3 regions of the Paenibacillus sp. FSL H7-0756 genome follow, and region 3 is predicted to be linked to each of the others. Evidence: riboswitches for the same ligand, from Rfam matches in the RefSeq annotation. Region 3 holds a riboswitch; each other region holds the start of a gene.

Region 1 (5,240 bases), on a different contig from region 3:
ATAACAAGGAACAGAGCAACGAGCAGGGTCATCAGATCGGAATAGGGAAGCAGCCAGGATTCATCGGCATGCTCTTCATGTTCCTCATGCCTAGTCTTTTTGCTCACTGGAAGCCCCCTCCTTCTCGCTCAGCTTGGCACGCTCGGACGGAGTCAGGAAGACGGACAGCTTCTGGTTAATGGCAATGGTAGATACCCCGGATTGAATGGAGAGCAGGCCCTCCACCATCATCAGGCGGACTTCAATCTCGCGTTTGGATATCCGCTTCAGCTTGTTCGCCATAGGGTGCCACATAACATAACCGGTGAATATCCCGAGCAGGGTTGCAATGAAGGCACCGGCAATCGCATGGGCCAGGACGTCCATGTTACTCATATCCCCCAAGGCGGCAATCAGCCCGATAACAGCACCGAGTACCCCCAGCGTAGGTGCGTACATCCCGGCCTGGGAGAAAATCAAGGCTCCGGCTTTATGTCTGTCTTCAGTGGCATGAATATCTTCCATTAATACATCACGGACGAACTCCTGATCGTTTCCGTCAATAATCATCCGCATGCCGTTTCGGAGGAAGTTATCTTCAATCTCATCGACATTGGACTCCAGGGCAAGCAGCCCTTCGCGGCGGGTAATGGAAGCCCATTCCATAAACATGGTAATCAGTTCGGGCTTGCCGACCATTTTTTTCTTCGTAAAAAGGATTTTCAACAGCTTAGGGAAATTCTTGACTTCCGACATCGGAAAGGCCATGAAGATGGAGGCAGCCGTGCCAAGAAAAATAATGACATAGGCAGCGGGGTTGTTCAAGCTTGCAAGCGGAGCATGCTTGAGTATCATCCCCCAGATTACTGCGATCAGACCAAAAACCAGGCCTAGAATTGTTGAGATTTCCATTTATGCACCTCGTCCATGAGAATTAAGAAGTGATCGACTAACCGCGTAATTCGTCCTTGAACCGCGGGAGAACACTCTGTTCGTAACCAAATCACGTATATTCTTCTTTATCGACATCATTCCCTTTTTTGTGAAGTGATTTTTTCGGCTATAATAGATAAGGTAGGTTATTATTCATCAGCGAAGAAAACGGAGTGATTGATGTGGGAGTTAAGCATGGCAGAGATTACGGTGAAATTCTGGTTGAACTGACAGGAGCCGTTGGACGGATTTCAGACGGGTACATTTTTTTTGAAATGGAGCCTGAAGAGTGGACGAATCTGCCGGAGGAATCAAGGCAGGAGGTCTGGGAGGCGCTTGCGGAAGACCTGTTCTACGCGCTGGGCAATGAGCCGGTCATTCAGGTGGGCAGCGGAGTTGTAATGTACGATAAAGAAACACACCGCATTAATATTCTGCTGGGCGATGAGGATTTGGCTTCGGTCGTTCTTGTATAAAGCAGGGGAAAATGCGGCAGCGGGTTTGTCCCGGGCATCCGGCCATGTTAAAATTGGAAGTGGAGTACTAATTGCCGGGATGTCAGAATACATTTAATCAAAAATCTTTGGCCTGGCACATCCCTTGGACTTTCAGAAGCTGAGGGATGTTTTATTTGAAGGAAAGAGCAGGCTCAAGAAACCGTTAACTTAGCAAGGGAGGAAACGAATTGCAATTAACTGAGGAACAACTGCAGGAGCAGATCGGCAAGCTTGAGGGCTGGAAGCTGGAGAGGGATAGGCTGGTGCGCAAATATATGTTCAGTGAATATATGAAGGGGATTGCTTTTGTAGATGAGGTAGCTACAATTTCGGAGGCCTTTGACCATCACCCGCATATCACTATTGATTATAAGACGGTAGTTCTGCGGCTGGCTGCAGATGTGGAGAAGCTTGATCTCCGCCAGGCGCATGAATTTAATGAGGCATTCGAGAAGACCCGCTAGAGGACAAGGCCCCTATGAAGACAACAGGAATATCTGAATAATAGAAATGCCCGTGCAAGGATCATTCGTTATCCTAGTCACGGGCATTATACATTTGGAATGAGGAGCATGGTGTTAGTACAGGATGCGGATTATTTCTTCTCCGCCAGCCATAGAGCTACATTGGCAATCTCTTCAGGGGCCAGCCTGTCTTTGAAGGAAGGCATCTGTCCGCGGCCCTTGGTGACTATGCTGTAAATCTGAGCTGCGTCATGCGAAGCGCCTTCCTGCTGCAGGCTGGGTCCCGCCCCGCCCTGAAGCTGGTCACCGTGGCAGGAGATACAATTGGCCTTCACTGTGGCTTCTGCGCCCGCAGCGTCCAGCACAACTTCCGGCATAGTCGGCTTGTTCTGTTCGGCTACCTCGGATTTACCGGGTAAGGTAAACATTAAGATTACTGCAAAGGCACAGGCGGCAAAAAACAAACCGCTCATGATCCATTTCTGCATCTGCATCCGTCCCTCCATGTAAGCTGCTGACTCCATTATAGCGGATGGTGAAGCGTTATCATAGTATGTGTGTCAAAAAAATGAACACAAATGATCCATTTTTTGCAAAACAATCTGTTTCCGGTGCTATTCCTCATAGACCATGCAATAAAAAGGCTTATTGCCGGTCGGAGTGCGGCGTTCATAGGTATCCGTTATAGTGAACCCGCATTTCTGGTAAGCGCGGATGGCGCGCTGGTTCCAGGTCAGCACCTCCAGGTCGATCTCACGCTCCGGGTAACGCGCCCGTGCTGCCTGAACAATAGCTTTCATGAACAGATGCCCCATGCCGTGACCGCACAGCTCGGGCCGCATTCCAACACCAAGCCGGACTACCCCCTCCATCGGAAAGAGCTGGGCGAAGCCGCACAGATCCCCCTGTCCGTTCACTACAGATACATATTGCTCACTTCGCAGCTGCGGGTCTCCGAACTCCACGCCCAGCGCCTGCATCTGCTCCCAGGACATCCAGCCGTAAATATTATACGGAGGCTTGTAGCTCCACTCACAGATCTCAGCGGCATGCTGCGGCTCCATAGGCACCACATAAAAGGTTAGCGGGGAGCTTATCATTAGGCGAGGCCTCCTTCCAGACGAAACGGTACCATCCTTTAAAGAGGCGGCAAAGCCGTTTCTGCTTGTTCTTAATATTAATTATATACAAAAACGGCTAGTTTCGACGCAAATTCCTTGCGGAAATGCAGAAACTTGACAAACGCCAATAATTATTTTCCGAAAGTTCAGAATCGGTGTTTTACAAATATAGAGGCGGGTAAGTAATTTTATAGACAAAAAAAAGCCCTTCTCCAAGATTTCGGCAAAAATCTCGGAAAAGAGCGTTTGGTTACAAAGGATTATTGTACATCATCATTGTCTTGGGAATCCGAAGCTACATTCTTGTAAGCATCTGTACTCATGATTCGTTTGGCGCCAACGTAACGGTTGACGTAATAGCTGTCACTCAGCGAACTGATGGTTACACCACGTGAGGAAGAGGCATGGGCGAATTCGCCGTCACCGACATAAACACCGACATGAGACACGCCTTTACCATTGGTATTAAAGAATACAAGATCGCCCGGTCTCATCTCGTCACGGGACACGGCAGTGCCCATCTGATACTGGGAGCCGGATTGATGGGGCAGGTTAATGCCGATCTTATCAAAAACATACATTGTAAATCCGGAGCAATCAAACCCGTTAGTTGATGTACCGCCGGACACGTATTTGGTTCCGATGGCTTTGTCAATCACTTTATCCATTTTGGAATCCGCGAAAGCGCTTCCTGCTCCGATGGTGAAGATAATGGACAAGCTTAGTACTGCGGCTGCTAGCTTCTTCTTCAAAAGTAAATACCCCTTCCAATGCCTACGAGGTTAGCTTAAGGGTTCGGTTGAAGGTCCCCTATGACCCCTCTTAGAATAGGAGGTCAATTCACCCAAAGTGGTTCCCCCGTTTCCCTAATTCATTAAGGAACTCGGCACGACTGTTGATTAGGATTAGCGGTTCATTCAATACATGACAAAACCTTTGTTAAAAGCGATTCAATAATTACAAAAATGTTACTAAAAGCTCACTGCGATAATTGTAACAAAGACTAATGCGCTTGGCAATCACTTATAACATATTAATGCATCTTTTTTGCTGTTTTTTAGAGTTATAGCCCTTTCAAAAGACTCATATCTATGCGCAGGGATTATTTTATATGATTTTTTCTTTGTTTTTGCAAGAAAATGCTGTTTCAAGGCTGTGGATTCGGGTAAAAGGTAGAATAAGGAAAAGGAAAAACCCGGAAATGATTACGGCAATAATCATCCCGGGCTCGTATAAGTTACATTTAGTTGTTAGAGGCGGAAATATTCGGGGTATGCTTCAAGGGTTCAATCGTAAGCGACAGCTTGGTAGGCTGTTGTGCTCATTACTCGTTTGGCGCCAACGTAACGGTTGGCCCAGTAGGACTGGCTCATCGAACTGATGGTTACACCACGTGAACTTGAGGACTGTGCGAACTTCCCGTTTCCAACATAAATACCGACATGGGACACTCCATTACCCAGGGTATTGAAGAACACGAGATCACCGGAACGCAGATTGCTCTTGGATACACTTGTTCCAACTTTGTACTGTGCTTTGGAGGTACGGGGCAAGGTAAGTCCGACATTTTTAAATACATACTTGGTAAATCCGGAACAGTCGAAGCCGCTGGTGGTTGTGCCCCCGGTTTTATACGATGTTCCAATGGTTTTTGAAATCACAGTATCCATTTTGGAATCTGCGAAGGCACTGCCTGCTCCGAGTGTGAATACCATCACAAGACCTAGTGCTGCTGCGGTGCATTTTTTCTTGAAATTCTGACTAATCAAAAGATGTACTCCTTCCAGGGCCTGCGAGGTTAGCTTAAGGATTCGGTAGAAGGTTCCCCTATGACCCCTCTAAAGCGAGATCAATTCACCCAAAATATGGTTCCCCCACTTCCCGGTGCAGGGAATTCGGCGTTTTGTGCACCAGAACAGTGACTTATCGGCATTGATTAAATTGCAATAGTTACGGAAGATTTTGCTTTAAATATTACAAGTTTGTTACTACTAGTACAGCCATCATTGTATCAGAGGATTTAGCCTTTTGCAAATGCTTTTGTCCTCCGGTTCAAGCAAAAAAGAGTCCTGCTCCCTGATAAGGGGCTGTGACTCTCTTTAGTATGCCGCTTCAGCAGCTTATTATTGCGGAAATGATTTACTGGACCAGAGGTGATACTGGGCAGCGATTCCCCACATATTGAACAGCGTGGAGGGCAGCGGAGCTGCCTGGCGGAGCATAAGTGCCGGCAATCCGGGATAGAA
Region 2 (5,240 bases), 130 kb from region 3:
TGCGGCAGTTGCTGCAGGCACCGCAGTGGCATCCGCAGTGGCATCCGCAGTGGCTTCCACGGTTGCTGCAGGTGCAGTGCTTGCTCCACCGTTACTGCCTGCATTGCTATTATTATTTCCGCAAGCGGATAGCAGCAGTGTTGTAGTCATAAGTCCGGCCACCGCCAGCTTCCCGCTTCTTGATCCTTGCAGGTTGAACGAAAACATTGAATACCCCTCCTGTATGTTACCCTCATGATTGGCAAAAGCTCTGTTACTTTCTTCTTGTCTATACTGATGATATTGATTCTCATTCTCTATGTCAACCAATAACTTATAGTAACGGCAAAACGGCCGCCTCCGCAATAAGCAGAAACAGCCGTCTTCCTATAATCCTCTATATTATTTATGCAAATGGAAAGGAACCGTGGCGATGACAATGTCCTTCTGATTCATTAAATAAGAGCGGATGAACAAGCTGGTCTGATTATGCAGCACTGCCTGCCACCAATGCTTGGTCACGAATTGCGGAATCAGGACAGTAATATGATCCGTTGAAGAGGTCTTCCACTCTACTGTATCGATGAACTTCACCAGCGGGCGGATAATACTGCGGTAACGGGAGCGCAGGACGATCAGGCGAACTCCGGGGTTCCACTCCTCCCACTTTTGCTCCATCTTGTGAATCTCTTCTTCATCGAAGCCTACATATACAGCGACCACATTATCGGTCAAAGACTTCGCATAGCTGATCGAATGCAGTACAGCGCGGGTCACACCGGCGACAGGAACGACTACGGTGCTTCCTTTGATACAAGGCTTATCTGTTGCCGGACAGATTCGCAGCTGATCGGCAATATTCATATAATGGCGGTGAATCCGGTGGAACACGATAATGACGACCGGCAGGAAGATGAAAGCCATCCACACGCTGGAGAATTTGGTGATGATGAAGATCATGGTGATCGTTAATGTAGTTAGCATCCCGACCGTATTCACGGCGAACTTGCTCTGCCAGCCTTGCGGCTTCGTTCTGTACCATTGGACCATCATGCCAAGCTGCGATAGCGTGAACGGAATGAATACCCCTACTGCATATAATGGAATAAGTCCTTCTGTATTCCCGTGAAACGCCGCTACCAGCACTGCCGACATGACGCCGAGGAAAATAATACCGTTGGAGAAGCCGAGCCGGTCGCCGCGCACCATGAAGGCATGGGGCAGATATTTGTCTTTGGCGAACATGAACGCCAGCAGCGGGAAGGCTGAGTATGCCGTATTGGCTGCCAGGAACAGGATAACCGCCGTAATCCCCTGAATGAAGAAGTACAGCCCGCCCCGGCCGAAGGTAGACTCGGTAATCTGTGAGACCACGGTAGCCTTCTCATCAGGCATGATGCCGTACCAGTAAGCGAGCAGCGTAATGCCTGTGAACATCACCCCGAGAATGAGGCCCATGAGCATCAGCGTTTTGGCTGCATTTTTCTCCGCCGGCGCTTTGAAGTTTGGAATGGCATTGGAGACAGCCTCAACCCCGGTCAGAGCCGAACAGCCGGAGCTGAATGCCTTCAGCAGCAGAAACATACTCACGTTCGACACCGCCGAGCCAATCTCAGGAACCTGGGCATGAGCCCCGCCGGTTACATATTTGAAAATCCCTGTGATAATCAGCACGAAGATGGAGACGACGAACAGATAGACCGGGATAGCGATGAACGAAGCCGATTCGGTCACCCCGCGCAGGTTAACAATCGTTAAGAGCAAGATAACAGATACCGCTATGAGGACACTATGATTATGCAGATTTGGAAAAGCTGAAGTGATCGCATCCGTCCCCGCCGAGGCGCTTACCGCCACCGTCAGAATGTAATCCACCAGCAGAGAGCCGCCGGCCAATAAGCCGGTATGCACCCCCAGATTGCTTTTGGCGACAATGTACGCGCCCCCGCCCTGGGGATAAGCGAAGATCGTCTGCCGGTAGGATAAAATCAAAATAGCCAGCAGGCCCAATACGGCTAATGCAATTGGCAATGAGTACCAGATGGCGGTGAACCCGGCGGCCACCAGTACGATTAGAATTTGTTCTGTTCCGTAGGCTACAGACGAGAGCGCATCAGAAGACAGGACAGCCAGTGCTTTCACCTTGGATAACTTTTCATGATCGAGTTCGTTCGACTTCATCGGACGCCCGATCAATAGTCGTTTTACCTTGCTTACCATTGTAGTAACAGTTCCTCTCTTGGTTAAGTTGAAACGGGTTTCCCTGCGCTGTTTTCATAAGTGGATTTCATTAATGCAGGCACCAAAATAAGCATACGGAAATGATCCGCATGCCTTAGAGTGCATGGTCATTATCCCACTGCTGGCTTACGAGGTTAGCTGGCGGATTCGGACTGTGGTAGCCCTACGGTTACAGGCCCTGGCGGCCCGCTCCGATTCACCCCTTTTGGCCTTGGCCAAAGTGTGGTTCCCCCGTTTTTCCATCCGGAAAATTCAGCGCATATTCAACTTCTCACAAGGACTAATATTAAGCTACAACGCATCTTCCGTAAAGCGTGGAAACAAATGAAAAAAGAATGAAAAGCACTCAAAACAACCAAATTCATCATCCGGTATGTCTTGATCTTTCATTCTCTTTCATTATCCCTTTAACACGTGATTTTACAGGGTTTTTGTATAATATTTTTTGCTAAAATTAAGGGCATTCTCTTCTCTTCCTTCTGCCGTCAGCTACTTACTCTGCAGGCTCCTCTTTGCGTCCTGTCCAGAGCAGAATGGAGATTAAGGCAAAGGCTATAAGTGCAAGCAGAGGGACCGTTACAAATCCGAACCAATTCAGATAATCCTTGTTGCACGGTACGCCAATGGTGCAGGGAAGCACCTTGCTGAGCGCCGGAATTTTCTGCTCTGCATAGTGATAAATAGAGATGCAGCCGCCGATCAGACTAAGAGGAAGCACATAAGGAATGATCCGCTTGTCCGCCCGGTAGGTGGCGATCCCCAGCAGGAACAGCTGCGGGTACATGAAGATCCGCTGGAACCAGCACAGCTTGCACGGCTCGTAATGCAGGACCTCACTGAGATACAGGCTGCCCGCTACAGCTACCACACAGACGAACCAGGCCAAGTAGAGACAATTACGCCGGCAGAAGGCAGAGAAGGCGGTCATTGGGCGGCCCCTGCTCCCGCTGCTGCTGTTGCTGCCTGAATCTGGGCGTCAATCGCCTCCATATTGAAGGGCTCGTTCACCTTGATGCCGTTCACGTACAAGGATGGCGTATTCGTTACGCCCGTATCGGAGCCAAGCTGAATATCCCGGTCCAGTTCCTTCGCATAGGTGCGGTCATCAATATCCTTGCGCAGCAGGTCATAATCCACCGGCAGCTCCAGCTGCTTGGCGAGACTCACCATGAAGTCGGGCGTAGCCCACTCCTTGTCTTCATTCCCCTGGTTGGCATAGATCGCATCGAAGTATTTCCAGAACGCTTCCTGGTTCTGATGATACACCGATAGCGCTGCCAGGGAGGCCGTTCTGGAATCCTTGCCGATGAAGGCCAGATTCACGAAATAGAAGGCTGCTTTATTCTGATCTACATAACCTTGAACGATCTGCGGTTTGATCACACCGGTGAACTGGGCGCAAGCCGGACATTTGAAATCACCGAATTCCACAATTTTGACCGGAGCATCCTCCTTGCCGAGCCGCATCATTTCACTGTAATTGAAGGCAACCGGCTTACTGTCTGTGCCTGCAGGCGAAGAGTCCTTCGAAGCAAGCATGAATAAGCCTACAAAAATAATAACGACGATGGCCACCGTACTCACGATCAGAATTCTCGTTTTCTGCTTCTGCTGTTCCTGCTCTGCCCTGCGCTTCTCCTGCTTACTCATCTGGGGAGCCATGACATTGTTCTTTTTTGTTTTGCTCAAAGAGAGTTCCTTTCCGTCCTCAGGACTGTCGTGATAAAAGAATAGTTACTTTCAAATTATATAATGTTAACTCTCTTGTTGGCAATCGCTGTCTTATACGGCTTCATTCTCCTCTGCTGACTCCCCGCCTCCTGTATCCTTGCCGAAAAATACCTCCGGGGAATGCTCCTGTGACTGCAGCTTAATTCTGAAGAAGAACTGTGTGCCGCCCCCTTCTGCCGGTTCTGCCCAGATCTCTCCTTGCATCAGGTCTACGAGCTTCTTGCAGATCGCAAGGCCCAGACCCGTCCCGGGGTATTTGCGGGTATGCGACCCGTCCACCTGTGAGAAGGACTGGAAGAGCAGCTGCAGCTTATCCGGTGAGATGCCAATGCCCGTGTCGCGCACCATGAATTGCAGCGCCTGAGCAGCCTCCCTGACGCCATAGGACTCCACCTTAACCGTTACCGTGCCGGATGGCGTGAATTTCACCGCATTGCCGATCAGGTTGATCAGAATCTGACGGACACGCGCAGCATCTCCGGTGAACTTGTCGGGCAGCCCCTCTTCGATCTCAAGCTTCAGGGTTAGTGGTTTGTCTTGTGTGCTCACCGTGAACAGGTCCATACAGCCCTGGAGAAGCGCCTTCAGCCCGAAAGTATCCTTGTTCAGCGTGAGGCCATCCGCTTCCAGCCGGGAGATATCGAGAATATCGCTCATCACATTCAGCAGAGCATGGCTGCTTGTACTCTGAAGCCGCAGGAGCTCCAGATGCTCAGGGTTGCTGATCTCCTCAGCCAGCAGCTGGTTGACGCCGATAATGCCGTTCAGCGGCGTGCGGATCTCATGGCTCATGGTGGCGAGGAACTCGCTTTTCATCGTCACAGCACTCTCCGCAGCATCCCTCGCCTCCAGCAGCTCATACTGATACTTCATCAGGGCGGTCACATCCTCGGCCACGATATAGACCCACTGCTCCGTATGATGCAGCAAAGGAAAGACGGTGACACTGCAGATCAGCTGCTCCCCGCCTTTGCTCCGGACCTTCAGCTCCAGCTTGGAGGACTGCCCCCGTGAAGCGCGTGTTACGGCATCCCGCACGGCCGTTTCATCCCGTTCGCTGTACAGTATCGCCTTATAATTCCCCAGTTCTTCTCTGCTATATCCGGTAATGTCCCGCAGAGCAGGATTAGCACTGATAATCTTCTTGCGTGCAGGATCAATACAGATCACCATATCAGGGTTATGCTCGAACAGTGCGGTATACCGCTGCTCGTTGAAGGCTGCTGACTGGAGTATCCGCTGCCGGTCCCTGTACAGCAGAGCAAGGACGATCGACACAATGAACAGGA
Region 3 (5,240 bases):
TCCGTATGGCGGGTATATTCAGTAATTGTTAATAAAAAGGTTGCTCCAAGAACAAGGCCTAAGGAGATGGTCATTACAGCCAGTGATCTGAAAATAAGATCTTGAGGTATCCGTTTTTTTAGCAGCTGCACATCAGCATTCCCCTTGATGGTTGAGAAGATGCTTAATATGAGTACCGCAAAGGTGGTCGTCTTGATCCCCCCGCCTGTCGAGCCTGATGAAGCTCCTATGAACATCAGAAAGATCATAAAGAACTGGGACGCCGGTAACATCGCACCAATATCAATGGAGTTGAAACCCGCTGTGCGGGTAACCACTCCCTGGAAATATCCACCCCAGATTCTTTCCCCCCATGTGAGTGTACCAAATGTTCTGGTATTAAAAAGCTCAAAGACAAATATGACCAGAAACCCTGCAAAACAAAGCACTCCTGAAGTGATTAGCACGATTTTTGTGTGAAAAGACAGAGCCTTCCAGCTTCTCTTGCGGTATAGATCCAGAATCACAATAAATCCAATTCCACCAATGATAAATAAAAATGAAATGACAATATTGACTAACGGATCACCAACATACCGGCTCAGACTATCCGACCATAATGAAAAACCTGCGTTATTAAAGGCCGAGATGGAATGGAAAATTCCATAATATAGGGCTTTGGCAACACCCAGGTCATTCGCCCACCGGATGGTCAACAACAATGCCCCAAGAGTTTCGAAGATAAATGAGATTAGTACAATGCTTAGTGATAGCCGGACGACCCCTTGTGTTTCAACGGAGTTCGAAGATTGCTGGATGAGTAAACGCTCCTTCAGCCCAATCTTCTTCCCCAGAATTACGGCAATTAGAACACTGAACGTCATGAATCCTAATCCTCCGATTTGAATGAGGAGCAGGATAATGATTTGTCCAAAGTTGGAGAAGTCGGTTCCTGTATCCAGCACCACCAGTCCAGTGACACACACAGCTGAAGTTGAGGTAAATAATGCATTTAGCCATCCCACACTAGTTCCGGTGGATGAAGATACCGGTAAGGACAACATAATTGTCCCCAGAATGATGGTTACAGCAAAACCTAAAAGAATAATTCTTGATGAGGTTAGACTGAGTTTTCGAGTAAACCAAAGGTACCTTTTTGTAAACATATCACTGGCTCCTGTAATGATTCTTTTCGTAAATAAACAGCGCTGCGTCACCTTCAAGGGTGTGTGTCCAGTGAGAGTATCAGCCAGGTAGCTCTTGTTGAAAACACTGTTGATCCTTTAGATAATCGAGCAAAAGCCGGTTAAATAATTGCGGTTGACATAGGTGACTAGGATACATGGCATTCTCGATGATCGCTAAATGAGCTTTGGGATACTTAGCCGCTGTTTTTTTAACTTGCTCTAACACCCGCTCATTGTGATTACCTGACACGATCAGCACCGGAATTTGCAGCCGCAGCGCAAACCCGTAACCGTCCGAATACTTCAACGCCATGCGTTGCTTAATCCATTCTGTCGTCCGTTTATGCATAAGCTCTTTTCTCAAGATATGGTAAGCCAAGAGCCATCTGTGATAGGTGATACGTAAAGGCTTGATAAACATTTCAGCAGGGAGATAATGAGAAATCCAGGCACAGAACTGCAACGCTTCTTTCAACTTACTTCCGCTAGCAGAGTAATCACCTTGAAAATAACTATCCACCAAAATCATGGTAATCACCCGCTCAGGGAATAGATAGGCGAACTTCTGGGCAAGTATAGCTCCACTGGAGCAGGCTACAATTACAATCTTTTCTACATCCAGCTTATCTAATAATGCCTTTAGATCCTCAACTTGAGTGTCTACGATCCGGCCAATCTCAACATTCATCTTCCCTGACAGCCCGTTTCCTCTTAGATCATAGACAATTACTTTCGCGCGCTTACTGAAATATTCCGCCTGTGGTTCAAAAAGATGGTGGGAGGTCGAATAATCATGGATAAAAACGATGGGCAGACCGCTACCCGATATCTCATAATACAAGGTTGTTCCGTTGACATCAACAATAGGCACTGCAGGATTCCCCTCTCATGAACGCTTACGGGGTTAGCTGACGGATTCGGACCTGAGTAGCCCTACTCGATATTCTCGAGATTCACCCCGGAACTTTTGGTTCCCCCGTTTCCTTTACAGGAATTCAGCGGCAAATATCATTTCTCAGATTGCTCCTTACTTCTTTCCTTATGGGTCAGCAGATCATCCTGTACGCTGTTTTTCCACAAGGGAACGCCCGAACGGTAGGCCGCCCGGCCATTTAGATGGCCTGCGACCGGCGAAGTGATGAATACAAAAAGAATCGCCAGCAGCAGCTTGACACTGATCTCTCCATCTTTGAACCAAAAGTAAAGGAAGCCGCCGCCCAGTAAACATAACACCCCGAACGTTGCGCTTTTGGTGGCCGCATGTGAACGCAGATAGACATCGGGCAGCCGGATCAGGCCAAAGGCACTGATGCCGCAAAAAATGGCGCCCAGCACCACTAGAATCGAGCTAAACAACTCACCTGTCATGCAGTTCCCCTCCTTCTTCCACAACAACCCCACGTTCGATATACCTTGCGAGTGCAGTGGTTCCAATAAACGTCAGAATACCTATAACCAGAATTACCTCAAGAAAATTGCGGGTATCCAGCAGCATACTAATGACAGTAATCATAGCCAGTACATGAATGCCTATCGTATCTAGGGCGGCCACCCTATCCGAACGGGTAGGTCCTTTCAGAAGCCGGAACAGGCACGCGAGTATGGCCATTCCCAGAATGATCAATGCGGTAGTTAATAGTACGGAGACCATCAGCGGGTCACCTCCATGATCACTTGTTCGAAATTACCCCGGATCTGCTTCACCATTTCCTCAGCATCTTTGATGTCAATGGCATGAATAAATAGGGTCTTCCCATCCCTCGACACATCAAGGGTCAGCGTGCCAGGAGTCAGACATATTAGACAAGACAACAGTGTAACTTCCCAGGCTGAGGTTAACGCCGTCTCATAGGCGAATATTCCAGGGCGGATCGCCAGCTTCGGACGAAGAATATGATAAATTACCACAAAGTTCGAGATGGTCAATTCGCGGATAAAGATCAGCAGCAGCTTGAATATGGACCATAGGCGTTTTAAATAAAATGGCCGGGCCTGAGGCTTGGATCTTCTGAATAACAGCAGCATCCCTATGCCGAGCAGAAACCCGATAAGAAAAGTGGCGCCGGAGCTGCTATTATTGATTGCCATCCACAATAAAGCAACTAACAGATTAAACAAGAATTGTAGAGCCATTATATCTACTCCTTCAGTATGGCTTGAATGTATTCCGCAGGTGAAGCCAGAACCTCTCCGGCCTGTGCTACATAGGCATATAGAGCATCTGCTCCAATACCCATTGCAATGACAAGCACAAGCAGTGCAGCGGCGACAGCAGAAGCTCTCTTCAGGTTCACAGCAGGCAGTTCTCTCTGAGGTTCATTTCCCCAGAAGGCCAGCCTGAACATCTTGATTAAGGAATACAGCACCATAAAGCTTGAGCCGAGACCGATAAGAGACAGTGTCAGCATACCGGCATCCAAAGCTCCGCGGATGATCAGCAGCTTTCCGGCAAAACCGCTCAGCGGCGGAATCCCCACCAGAGCAAGGGTCAATATAAAGAACATCCAGCCCAGGAGCGGGTATTTCTTAATCATGCCTCCCATTCCACTCAAACGATCTGTTCCTGCTGCGGAGATGATTAATCCGCCCAGTATAAACAGGAGCCCTTTAGCCAGCATATCGTGAAGCAGATAGAAGATGACTCCGTTCAGCGAATCCCCGGTACCTGCAGCAAGCCCGAAAGCCACAAATCCGACACTAATAATGACATTATAATTAAGAATCCGAGGGATATCCTTGTAGGCCACTGCCCCTATGCTGCCCAGAATCATGGTTGCCGCAGCCATCCAGGCGATCAAACTATGCGTGAGACTGGTATCATTCACAAACATCAGGGTGAACGTGCGGATAATGGCATATAGTCCTACTTTGGTAAGAAGAGCACCAAATAGTGCCCTGATCGCCGAAGGCGGTGCGCCGTACGATCCCGGGAGCCAATAGAACAGGAACAGCCCCGCTTTTAAGGAGAATACGATTAAAAAAAGCACAGCAATTACGTTCAATATACCGCCTTGCCCCGCTTCAGCAATACGCTGTGACAAATGCGCCATATTCAGCGTCCCTACTGCCGCATACAGATACGCTACAGCTGCTACAAACAACGTTGACGACACAATATTGATCAGCAGGTATTTCGCTGTCTCCCGTAACTGCAGCTTGGTCCCTCCAAGGGAGATAAGGGCATATGAAGAAATCAGCATCACCTCAAAGAAGACGAACAAGTTGAAAATATCTCCCGTAAGGAAAGAGCCGTATACCCCGACCAGCAAAAAATGAAAGAAAGTATAATAATAATACCGCTCCCTCTGCTCTCCAATGCTGCTGAAGGAATAGAGCAATATGGCGAAGCTTACGATGGAAGCCATCATCACCATTAGTAAAGCGAACATATCTCCAACAAATACAATCCCGTAAGGGGGGACCCACCCTCCCATTTGTAAGGTCATAATGCCATCAGAATGTACACGTGTAACCAGCAAGGCTGTACTAAGGATAGTAAGGATACCGCTAACTACGCTAATCCCCCGCTGAAGGCGTATCTGCTCTTTGAATAGAATCAGAATCACTGCTGTACATAACGGAATCAGAATAGGCAGAACCAGAAGGTTATTCATTCTTTGACCTCCTTGATACTGTCGATTTCATCCGTACCTAAGGCCTGATAAGAGCGGTAAGCAAGCACGAAATAGAAGGCCGTTACGCCGAAACTGATCACGATAGAGGTCAGGATCAGAGCCTGCGGCAGCGGATCGACATAAGTCTCCTCATTACCCAGCACAGGAGCTGCCCCCCGCTTGAGTCCGGCCATGGTCAGAAGCAGCAGATGTACACCATGCGTCAGTAAGGAGGTTCCCAGGACAACCCGCAGGAGGATTTTGGACAAAATCAGGTACACCCCTATAGTAAACAGAATGCCTATTGCTATCGCCATTACTAGTTCCATCTTTTATCCCCTCCAATCGTTAAAATAATGTTCATCGCAACTCCTACCACTGCTAAATATACGCCTAAGTCAAATAGCACAGCTGTTGCCAGTTCGACATCTCCAAGGATAGGAAGATGGAAGTGTCCGAA

The links. A riboswitch is a leader RNA that binds a small molecule or an ion and turns the genes downstream of it on or off. The one in region 3 is predicted to bind cyclic di-AMP.
Positions count from the first base shown of each region.
Region 1: another riboswitch for cyclic di-AMP. It lies ahead of NST04_RS03090 (C40 family peptidase); the one in region 3 lies ahead of NST04_RS19415 (alpha/beta fold hydrolase).
Region 2: another riboswitch for cyclic di-AMP. It lies ahead of NST04_RS18795 (APC family permease); the one in region 3 lies ahead of NST04_RS19415 (alpha/beta fold hydrolase).

Region 1 is NZ_JBBOVT010000001.1:707,035-712,274, reverse strand. Features, by position in the region: gene motB (flagellar motor protein MotB) at 1-107, opposite strand, end outside; gene motA (flagellar motor stator protein MotA) at 91-891, opposite strand; gene NST04_RS03110 (hypothetical protein) at 1,095-1,388, shown strand; gene NST04_RS03105 (4a-hydroxytetrahydrobiopterin dehydratase) at 1,598-1,873, shown strand; gene NST04_RS03100 (c-type cytochrome) at 2,005-2,361, opposite strand; gene NST04_RS03095 (GNAT family N-acetyltransferase) at 2,488-2,973, opposite strand; gene NST04_RS03090 (C40 family peptidase) at 3,255-3,746, opposite strand; cyclic di-AMP (ydaO/yuaA leader) riboswitch at 3,751-3,893, opposite strand; gene NST04_RS03085 (C40 family peptidase) at 4,281-4,709, opposite strand; cyclic di-AMP (ydaO/yuaA leader) riboswitch at 4,767-4,905, opposite strand; gene NST04_RS03080 (hypothetical protein) at 5,118-5,240, opposite strand, start outside.
Region 2 is NZ_JBBOVT010000002.1:461,285-466,524, reverse strand. Features, by position in the region: gene NST04_RS18800 (ABC transporter substrate-binding protein) at 1-207, opposite strand, end outside; gene NST04_RS18795 (APC family permease) at 382-2,199, opposite strand; cyclic di-AMP (ydaO/yuaA leader) riboswitch at 2,328-2,488, opposite strand; gene NST04_RS18790 (disulfide oxidoreductase) at 2,714-3,148, opposite strand; gene NST04_RS18785 (DsbA family protein) at 3,145-3,909, opposite strand; gene NST04_RS18780 (ATP-binding protein) at 4,003-5,240, opposite strand, start outside.
Region 3 is NZ_JBBOVT010000002.1:589,747-594,986, forward strand. Features, by position in the region: gene NST04_RS19410 (TrkH family potassium uptake protein) at 1-1,145, opposite strand, end outside; gene NST04_RS19415 (alpha/beta fold hydrolase) at 1,225-2,037, opposite strand; cyclic di-AMP (ydaO/yuaA leader) riboswitch at 2,045-2,177, opposite strand; gene mnhG (monovalent cation/H(+) antiporter subunit G) at 2,175-2,534, opposite strand; gene NST04_RS19425 (Na(+)/H(+) antiporter subunit F1) at 2,524-2,817, opposite strand; gene NST04_RS19430 (Na+/H+ antiporter subunit E) at 2,817-3,299, opposite strand; gene NST04_RS19435 (Na+/H+ antiporter subunit D) at 3,305-4,780, opposite strand; gene NST04_RS19440 (Na(+)/H(+) antiporter subunit C) at 4,777-5,109, opposite strand; gene NST04_RS19445 (Na+/H+ antiporter subunit A) at 5,100-5,240, opposite strand, start outside.